Saccharobesus litoralis: one gene and its partner. The protein of the gene in region 1 binds, or shares a complex with, the protein of each later gene. Links are inferred from orthologs where the notes say so. Each region holds a gene or a part of one and is shown in the gene's direction. Other genes may lie near its edges. The genes, in order: C2869_RS09760 and C2869_RS00405.

Evidence for each region.
Region 2: the proteins of C2869_RS09760 (region 1) and C2869_RS00405 are in contact, whole or in part, in a crystal structure (PDB 1U0S), measured with the Thermotoga maritima proteins. The link is inferred for Saccharobesus litoralis from one-to-one orthologs. Residues at the interface, in WP_004081040.1 of Thermotoga maritima: Lys186, Gly188, Thr189, Gln190, Leu191, Ser193, Ala194, Arg195, Tyr197, Leu198, His201, Glu223, Ser247, Ser248, Ile249, Ala250, Asp251; in WP_004081049.1 of Thermotoga maritima: Ser82, Ala83, Met84, Gly85, Gln86, Gln87, Val90, Ile91, Ile94, Lys95, Lys99, Asp100, Phe101, Val103, Lys104, Gln107, Arg110, Glu113, Ala114, Lys117.

Annotation. Positions count from the first base shown.
Region 1 is NZ_CP026604.1:2,763,553-2,766,787, forward strand. The notes cover bases 16-2,917. They hold C2869_RS09760 (chemotaxis protein CheA), read left to right. Parts: upstream 16-342; coding sequence 343-2,493; downstream 2,494-2,917. Other genes in these bases: C2869_RS09755 (response regulator), read left to right, coding at 16-335; C2869_RS09765 (chemotaxis protein CheW), read left to right, coding at 2,495-2,917. In the rest of the region: more of C2869_RS09755, read left to right, coding at 1-15; more of C2869_RS09765, read left to right, coding at 2,918-2,989. UniProt on the Bacillus subtilis protein: Involved in the transmission of sensory signals from the chemoreceptors to the flagellar motors. CheA is autophosphorylated; it can transfer its phosphate group to CheB, CheY or CheV.
Region 2 is NZ_CP026604.1:93,974-97,095, reverse strand. What follows is about bases 1-2,789. They hold C2869_RS00405 (response regulator transcription factor), read left to right. Parts: upstream 1-1,088; coding sequence 1,089-1,490; downstream 1,491-2,789. Other genes in these bases: queC (7-cyano-7-deazaguanine synthase QueC), read left to right, coding at 2,326-2,789; queE (7-carboxy-7-deazaguanine synthase QueE), read right to left, coding at 1,556-2,200; C2869_RS00410 (hybrid sensor histidine kinase/response regulator), read left to right, coding at 1-1,074. In the rest of the region: more of queC, read left to right, coding at 2,790-3,000; C2869_RS00390 (methyltransferase domain-containing protein), read right to left, coding at 3,044-3,122. UniProt on the Bacillus subtilis protein: Involved in the transmission of sensory signals from the chemoreceptors to the flagellar motors.

The DNA of each region.
Region 1 (3,235 bases):
CAGCTTCAATGCGTCAAATGGTGACCTTTACGTTAAAAAAAGCGGGTTTTGACGTAACGGATGCAAAAGACGGTGTTGATGCATTAGAAATTGCTAAAGGTGCAGAATTTGATTTGATCATCTCTGATGTCAATATGCCCAACATGGATGGTATCACCCTTATTAAAGAGCTTAGGGCATTGCCTAAGTTTAAATACACGCCAATGTTGATGTTGACCACAGAATCAGGGCTAGATAAAAAAGCGGCAGGTAAAGCCGCAGGAGCCACAGGATGGATTGTTAAACCATTTAATCCAGACCAACTACTTGCGACAATTAACAAAGTTTTGAGATAACTTTATTATGAGCGTTGATCTCAGTCAGTTTTATGAAGTTTTCTTTGAGGAAAGCTTTGAAGGCCTTGATGCCATGGAGTCCGAGCTGCTGGATCTGCAGCCGGGCACACCGGATAGTGAAACCATTAATACCATTTTTAGAGCTGCGCATTCGATCAAAGGCGGTAGCGGTACTTTTGGTTTTACGTCGGTATCTGAATTTACTCACGTAGTCGAAACTTTATTAGATCAAATTCGTGATGGTCAACGCCTGCTAACTCAAAATCAAATTGATTTATTTCTACAGTCGGTAGATTGTTTACGGGATATGCTGGGTGCTTTACGTAACAGTGAAGAGCCTGATACCCAAGTGAGTGGAGAGCTCAAAGCAGCTTTTGAACAAATCCTTAATGGTGGCGAAGACAGCCAGCAAGCCTTAACGTCAGCAACAGAATCTGAACCACAGCCCGAAGCACCTGCCGGTAATGCTCATTGGTCAATATCGTTAAAGCCGGGAATTGATATATTAAAAACCGGTAATGAACCTATTTTCATGATGCAGGAGCTAGCTGAGTTAGGTAAAACCAAGCTTGCAATAGATGTATCTAAAGTACCCACATTAAATGCAATTGAAGCTGACAACTTGTACCTTAATTGGCAAATTGAATTAGAGTCGGGTTGTGATGAAGCCGCGATTAATGAAATCTTTGATTGGATAATTGATGAATCGGATATTCAAATTCAAAAGGTGGAATCAGCTCAGTCAGCGGGGGAAGGTAATGATAGCTTTGATGTAGAAGCTGAAAGTGTTGCTGCTTCCGCTAGTACAAACGAGCAAACTCCAGAGTCAAAGCAAGAACCAGAAAAAGGCGAAGAGCCTCAAGCCGTTGAGCCACCTAGTGGCACAGATGTAAAAGCCGCTCCTGCAAAAAAAGAAACCCCGAAAGCTAGCACTGAATCCAGCTCTATTCGAGTGAGCATAGATAAAGTCGATTCCTTAATTAATATGGTGGGTGAGCTGGTTATTACCCAAGCCATGCTGAATCAATTAACAGATGGTGAGTTTGACCGCGATAAGCTTTCGAGTATTCAAGAAGGCATGGCACAACTTGCGCATAACACACGGGATTTGCAAGAAAGTGTGATGCGCATTCGAATGTTGCCTATCAGCTTTGTATTTAGTCGTTTTCCGCGTTTAGTGCGTGATACAAGTAAAAAGCTAGGTAAGCAAATTGAACTTGTGTTAAAGGGCGAAAGTACTGAGCTAGATAAAACCGTGATGGAAAAAATTTCCGATCCCATGGTTCATTTGGTACGCAATTCAATGGATCACGGGCTTGAAACGCCTCAAGACCGTTTAGCTGCTGGCAAAGATGAAACGGGAATTTTAACGCTTAATGCCTATCACCAAGGTGGTAATGTTGTCGTTGAAATTATTGATGACGGGCGAGGTTTGAATACAGATAAAATCAAACAAAAAGCGCTTGAAAATGGTTTGATTAAAGACACAGATGAATTGACTGAGCAACAAATTAACGAGTTAATTTTTGAGCCAGGTTTTTCAACAGCAGACGCAGTCAGTGACTTATCTGGACGAGGCGTTGGAATGGATGTTGTTCGTCGTAATATTCAAGCGTTAAATGGTTCGGTTGAATTAGAATCGCGTCGCGGTGAAGGCGCAACTTTTACCATTCGTCTACCGCTCACCTTGGCCATACTTGACGGTCAATTAATTCGTGTTGGTGAGCATGTTTATATTATCCCGTTAATAAACATTATTGAGTCGCTGCAAATAAACCCTGAAACGGTTAATAATGTTGGCGGTGAATACGATGTATTGCGGTTGCGAGAAGAGTACGTACCCATTATCCGTTTGCACCAAGTGTTTAATCATGAATCAGAAAGTAAAAAATTAGCAGAAGGCTTACTGGTTGTGGTTGAAAGTGATAATGGCAAAGTGGGGATTTGGGTGGACGAGCTGCTAGGGCAACAGCAAGTTGTAATCAAGAGCTTAGAGGCTAATTACCGTAAAGTGGATGGGATCTCTGGAGCGACTATTTTAGGTGATGGTACAGTTTCTTTGATCATTGATATAGGTGGTTTAGTTAAGCTTGCTGGTTTACGAAAAGCCGTTAGAGTGAATGCATTAGCAAATAATCAGGCAGCGGAGGCCATCTAGCATGAACATAGAAGAATTAAATGCTCGCTTGGTTGAGTCAAGTGAAGAGGGCGACGAGCATATTGGTGATTTACTGCAATACTTAACCTTTATCATGAATGGTGAAGAGTACGGTGTTGATATTTTATCGGTACAAGAAATTAGAGGTTGGGAGAAATGTACATCAATTCCTAACTCACCTGACTATGTCCGTGGCGTTCTCAACTTACGAGGAACTATCGTTCCTGTGATTGATTTAAGAGTGCGTTTTGGTTTAGCCAATGCTGAATACAGTGCGGTGACTGTGGTTATCGTACTTAAGTTAAAGCAGGACGATAAAGATAAAATTATGGGATTGGTGGTGGACGCTGTGTCAGATGTACATGCGATTAGTGAGAGCCAAATAAATGTATCCCCCGATTTGGGCGACAATCAAAATAGTGAATTTATTACGGGGTTAGGTCAGGTGGGCGATAAAATGTTAATCCTGCTCGATTTGAATAATATTCTTGATTAGAACAACCCTTGAGTAGAAGTGAGCCTTCTACTCTTTTTTATTAGTTCTATATTTGTCCTATTTTATTCGTCCGACTTACTTGGCTTTTCTAGCCATTATACTAGCTGCTTGCATCTTCCTTCATCATTTTATTTTTTGCAATTTCACGCAATAAAACAAGCTAATCAATAAGTTAGTTATTAAATTTCATTTCTATTTTCTGGTAATTGTCATAAAGCTCGACTAACTTTAAAAAACCAAAATTGG
Region 2 (3,122 bases), 2.7 Mb from region 1 along the record:
AGGCAAATTTTGTTAAATATTTGCTCTAATGCAATTAAGTTTACTAAACAAGGTCAAGTAACAATCGATATTCACTATGACTCAGCGACCAACGATCTGCTAATTAAAATTAGAGACACAGGAATTGGCATGAGCGGTGAAGAAATCTCTCGCTTGTTTAATCCGTTTGTGCAAGCCGACTTATCAACCACTCGTAATTATGGCGGAACTGGGTTAGGGCTAGCCATTACCAAACACTTAGCAGATATGCTTGGATGTAAGCTTGAAGTTTCCAGTGTAAAACACCAAGGCACCCAATTTTGTATTCGTCTAAATAATCTCATTAACGTTGGACAACTTGTAGATGAAAAACCTTTTAATGAAAAAGCGCAGGACAATTCAAACGACATCGATTTTAATGCCAGCAATAAACGTGTGCTGCTAGCTGAAGATAACCCAGATAATCAAACCTTAGTGCGGTTATTATTTGAGCCGTTAGCCGTTGATTTACAGGTTGTTGAAAATGGTTTACTGGCCGTTGAGCATGCTATCGCTGACGACTTCGATTTAATACTCATGGATATGCAAATGCCCTTAATGGGAGGAATGGAAGCCATCGGCATGCTAAAACAGACCGGAATTGATACGCCAATAATAGCCTTAACCGCCAACTGTATGGCATCAGAAATTGAAGAATATACCCAAATTGGCTGTGTTGAAACATTAGCTAAGCCTATAGATAACCACTTATTTTACAAGCTGATGAAAAAATACCTTGTAACGCAAAATGGTTTGAATAAACTTGACGATAAGAGCAATGCTTATCAAAATACCGAACAATATCGGCAATTAGTCGCAAGCTTTAAATTAAATTTACCGAACACGGTAAAATTAATGATTGCGGCAGCACAGCAAAATACCTTGGATAAAGTTAAAGCGGAAGCACATAAATTAAAAGGTATCGCTTCTAGCATGGGCTACCCAGATATAACTTTACTCGCCGCAGATATTGAAAAATATGCCAAGGCAAACGATACTGATAATATTAACAAGCGACTTGATAAATTAGCAAGTCTTGTTGAAAACATGGAATAAGGAAGCTTTCACCTATGGCATTACAAACTGGGTTACTAACAACGCGTCCCGAAAAAGTATTAATCGTTGATGATGCCCGTTTAATGCGCGACTTTTTGCGTAATATGCTACTCGAATTGGGCTTTGGCAATTTTTCAGAAGCTGAAAATCGCAAAGATACATTACGCAAGTTTAAAGAAGAAAAACCCGATGTGGTATTTCTTGATATTGAACTGGAAGAGGAAAACGGCCTAGAGATCCTTGCTCAACTTAAAGAAATGGACGCAGGTGCTAATGTTGCCATTGTGAGCGCGCACAGCACTATCGTCAATGTACGCAAGGCAATGGACTTAGGCGCAAAAGGCTTTATGGTTAAGCCCTATAAACCGAAGAAATTAGTCGCTACATTAAAAAACATGGGTGTTGCTATTGTTTAACAATAGCAACCGCATTAGTCCTTATTTACACCTAACTTTGCAAGAAAAGTCCATTCATCAAACTGTTAACTAATATTTAAGTACTTGTGTGTTTGAATAGATAAGCGCCAGTTCTTTTCAATACAGGTTTTAATAGCAAACTCTGTAGCTCGACTCTTCTGACTTATCGGCTGTAAATATATCAACTTGGTGAAATCACCTCTAGCTAATAAGGCTTCCAGTTCAATTATGTGTTGTTCGGTAGCGACAGGGTGCTTAATTTCATTTGCCCTTGCTAAACAGGTATCTAAAATGGGGTATTTACCTTTCATATTAACTTTTGGCGACAAAGTAACCCAAGTATCGGTATGAGTTTTGATTTCGAATGTACCACTGGTTTCAATCTGGCATTGATAACCAGCTGTTTGCAATACCGTAGTTAACTCAGTTAAGTCATACATGCAAGGCTCACCGCCTGTGATCACCACGTGCTTAGCATGATAGCCTTGTTGCTCGATGACCAGCATAATCTCAGCGACAGTTAATGTTGACCAAGTCGGTGAATCGCCTTGTTTGGCTAACATGTCCTTAGCCGAAATTTTATCTTTTTCTTCTACATACCAAGTTTGTTGGGTATCACACCAAGGACAACCCACTGGGCAACCTTGTAAACGAATAAAAATACTCGGTGTGCCTGTGTAAGCCCCCTCACCTTGTATTGTTTCAAACATTTCATTAACGGGTAACGTTTGCAAATTAACTCCAACAAACTAATAAAGACTGAGTAGCAAGCTAGCTAATTAGCATGCCATTGGGTAGAATCCGTGCATTATACCCAAAGGTAATTCTGATTGTTATGGCTGTTAGCGAAAATAAAGAAAAGGTTGTTGTTATCTACTCAGGTGGCATGGATTCATATACTGTACTTAACAAGGCAATTGAACAGGGGTATCAACCCTTCGCTTTAACCTTTGATTATGGACAAAAACATAATAAAGAAATTACCTATGCACGCCGCGTCTGCCAAGAATTAAATATAGCGCACAAAGTCATTGATATAACGGCCATCAACCAATTACTAGCAGGCTCATCTTTAACCGATGATATAGACATTCCCGAAGGTCATTACGAAGAAGCGTCTATGAAATCCACCGTTGTGCCGAATCGCAACATGATTTTACTATCACTCGCTGTTGGCTATGCCGTGTCATTAGAAGCAACTAAAGTATTTTATGGTGCTCATTCGGGTGATCACGCCATATACCCAGATTGCCGCCCTGAGTTTGTCGAAAAAATGAATGCAGTTTGTCAAATTGCCAATTATGACGCTGTCGATATCGTGACGCCTTATTTACAAAATAGTAAAATAGACATTCTCAGCGACGGCTTAAGAATGAACTTGGACTACAGTAAAACATGGACTTGTTATAATGGCCGTGAACTGGCTTGCGGTAAATGCGGTGCTTGCCAAGAAAGACTTGAAGCTTTTGAGCTTAACCAAGTTAAAGATCCACTGACATACGAAAGTTAAGTTTTTTGAGACAACAATTCAAACCAAACGGATAAGCAAAAAACTACTTTTCACACACAACATGAATGTACTTGGCCATTGAAATAAACGGCTCTTGTTTAGAAAACTGCTTTTCAAAACGC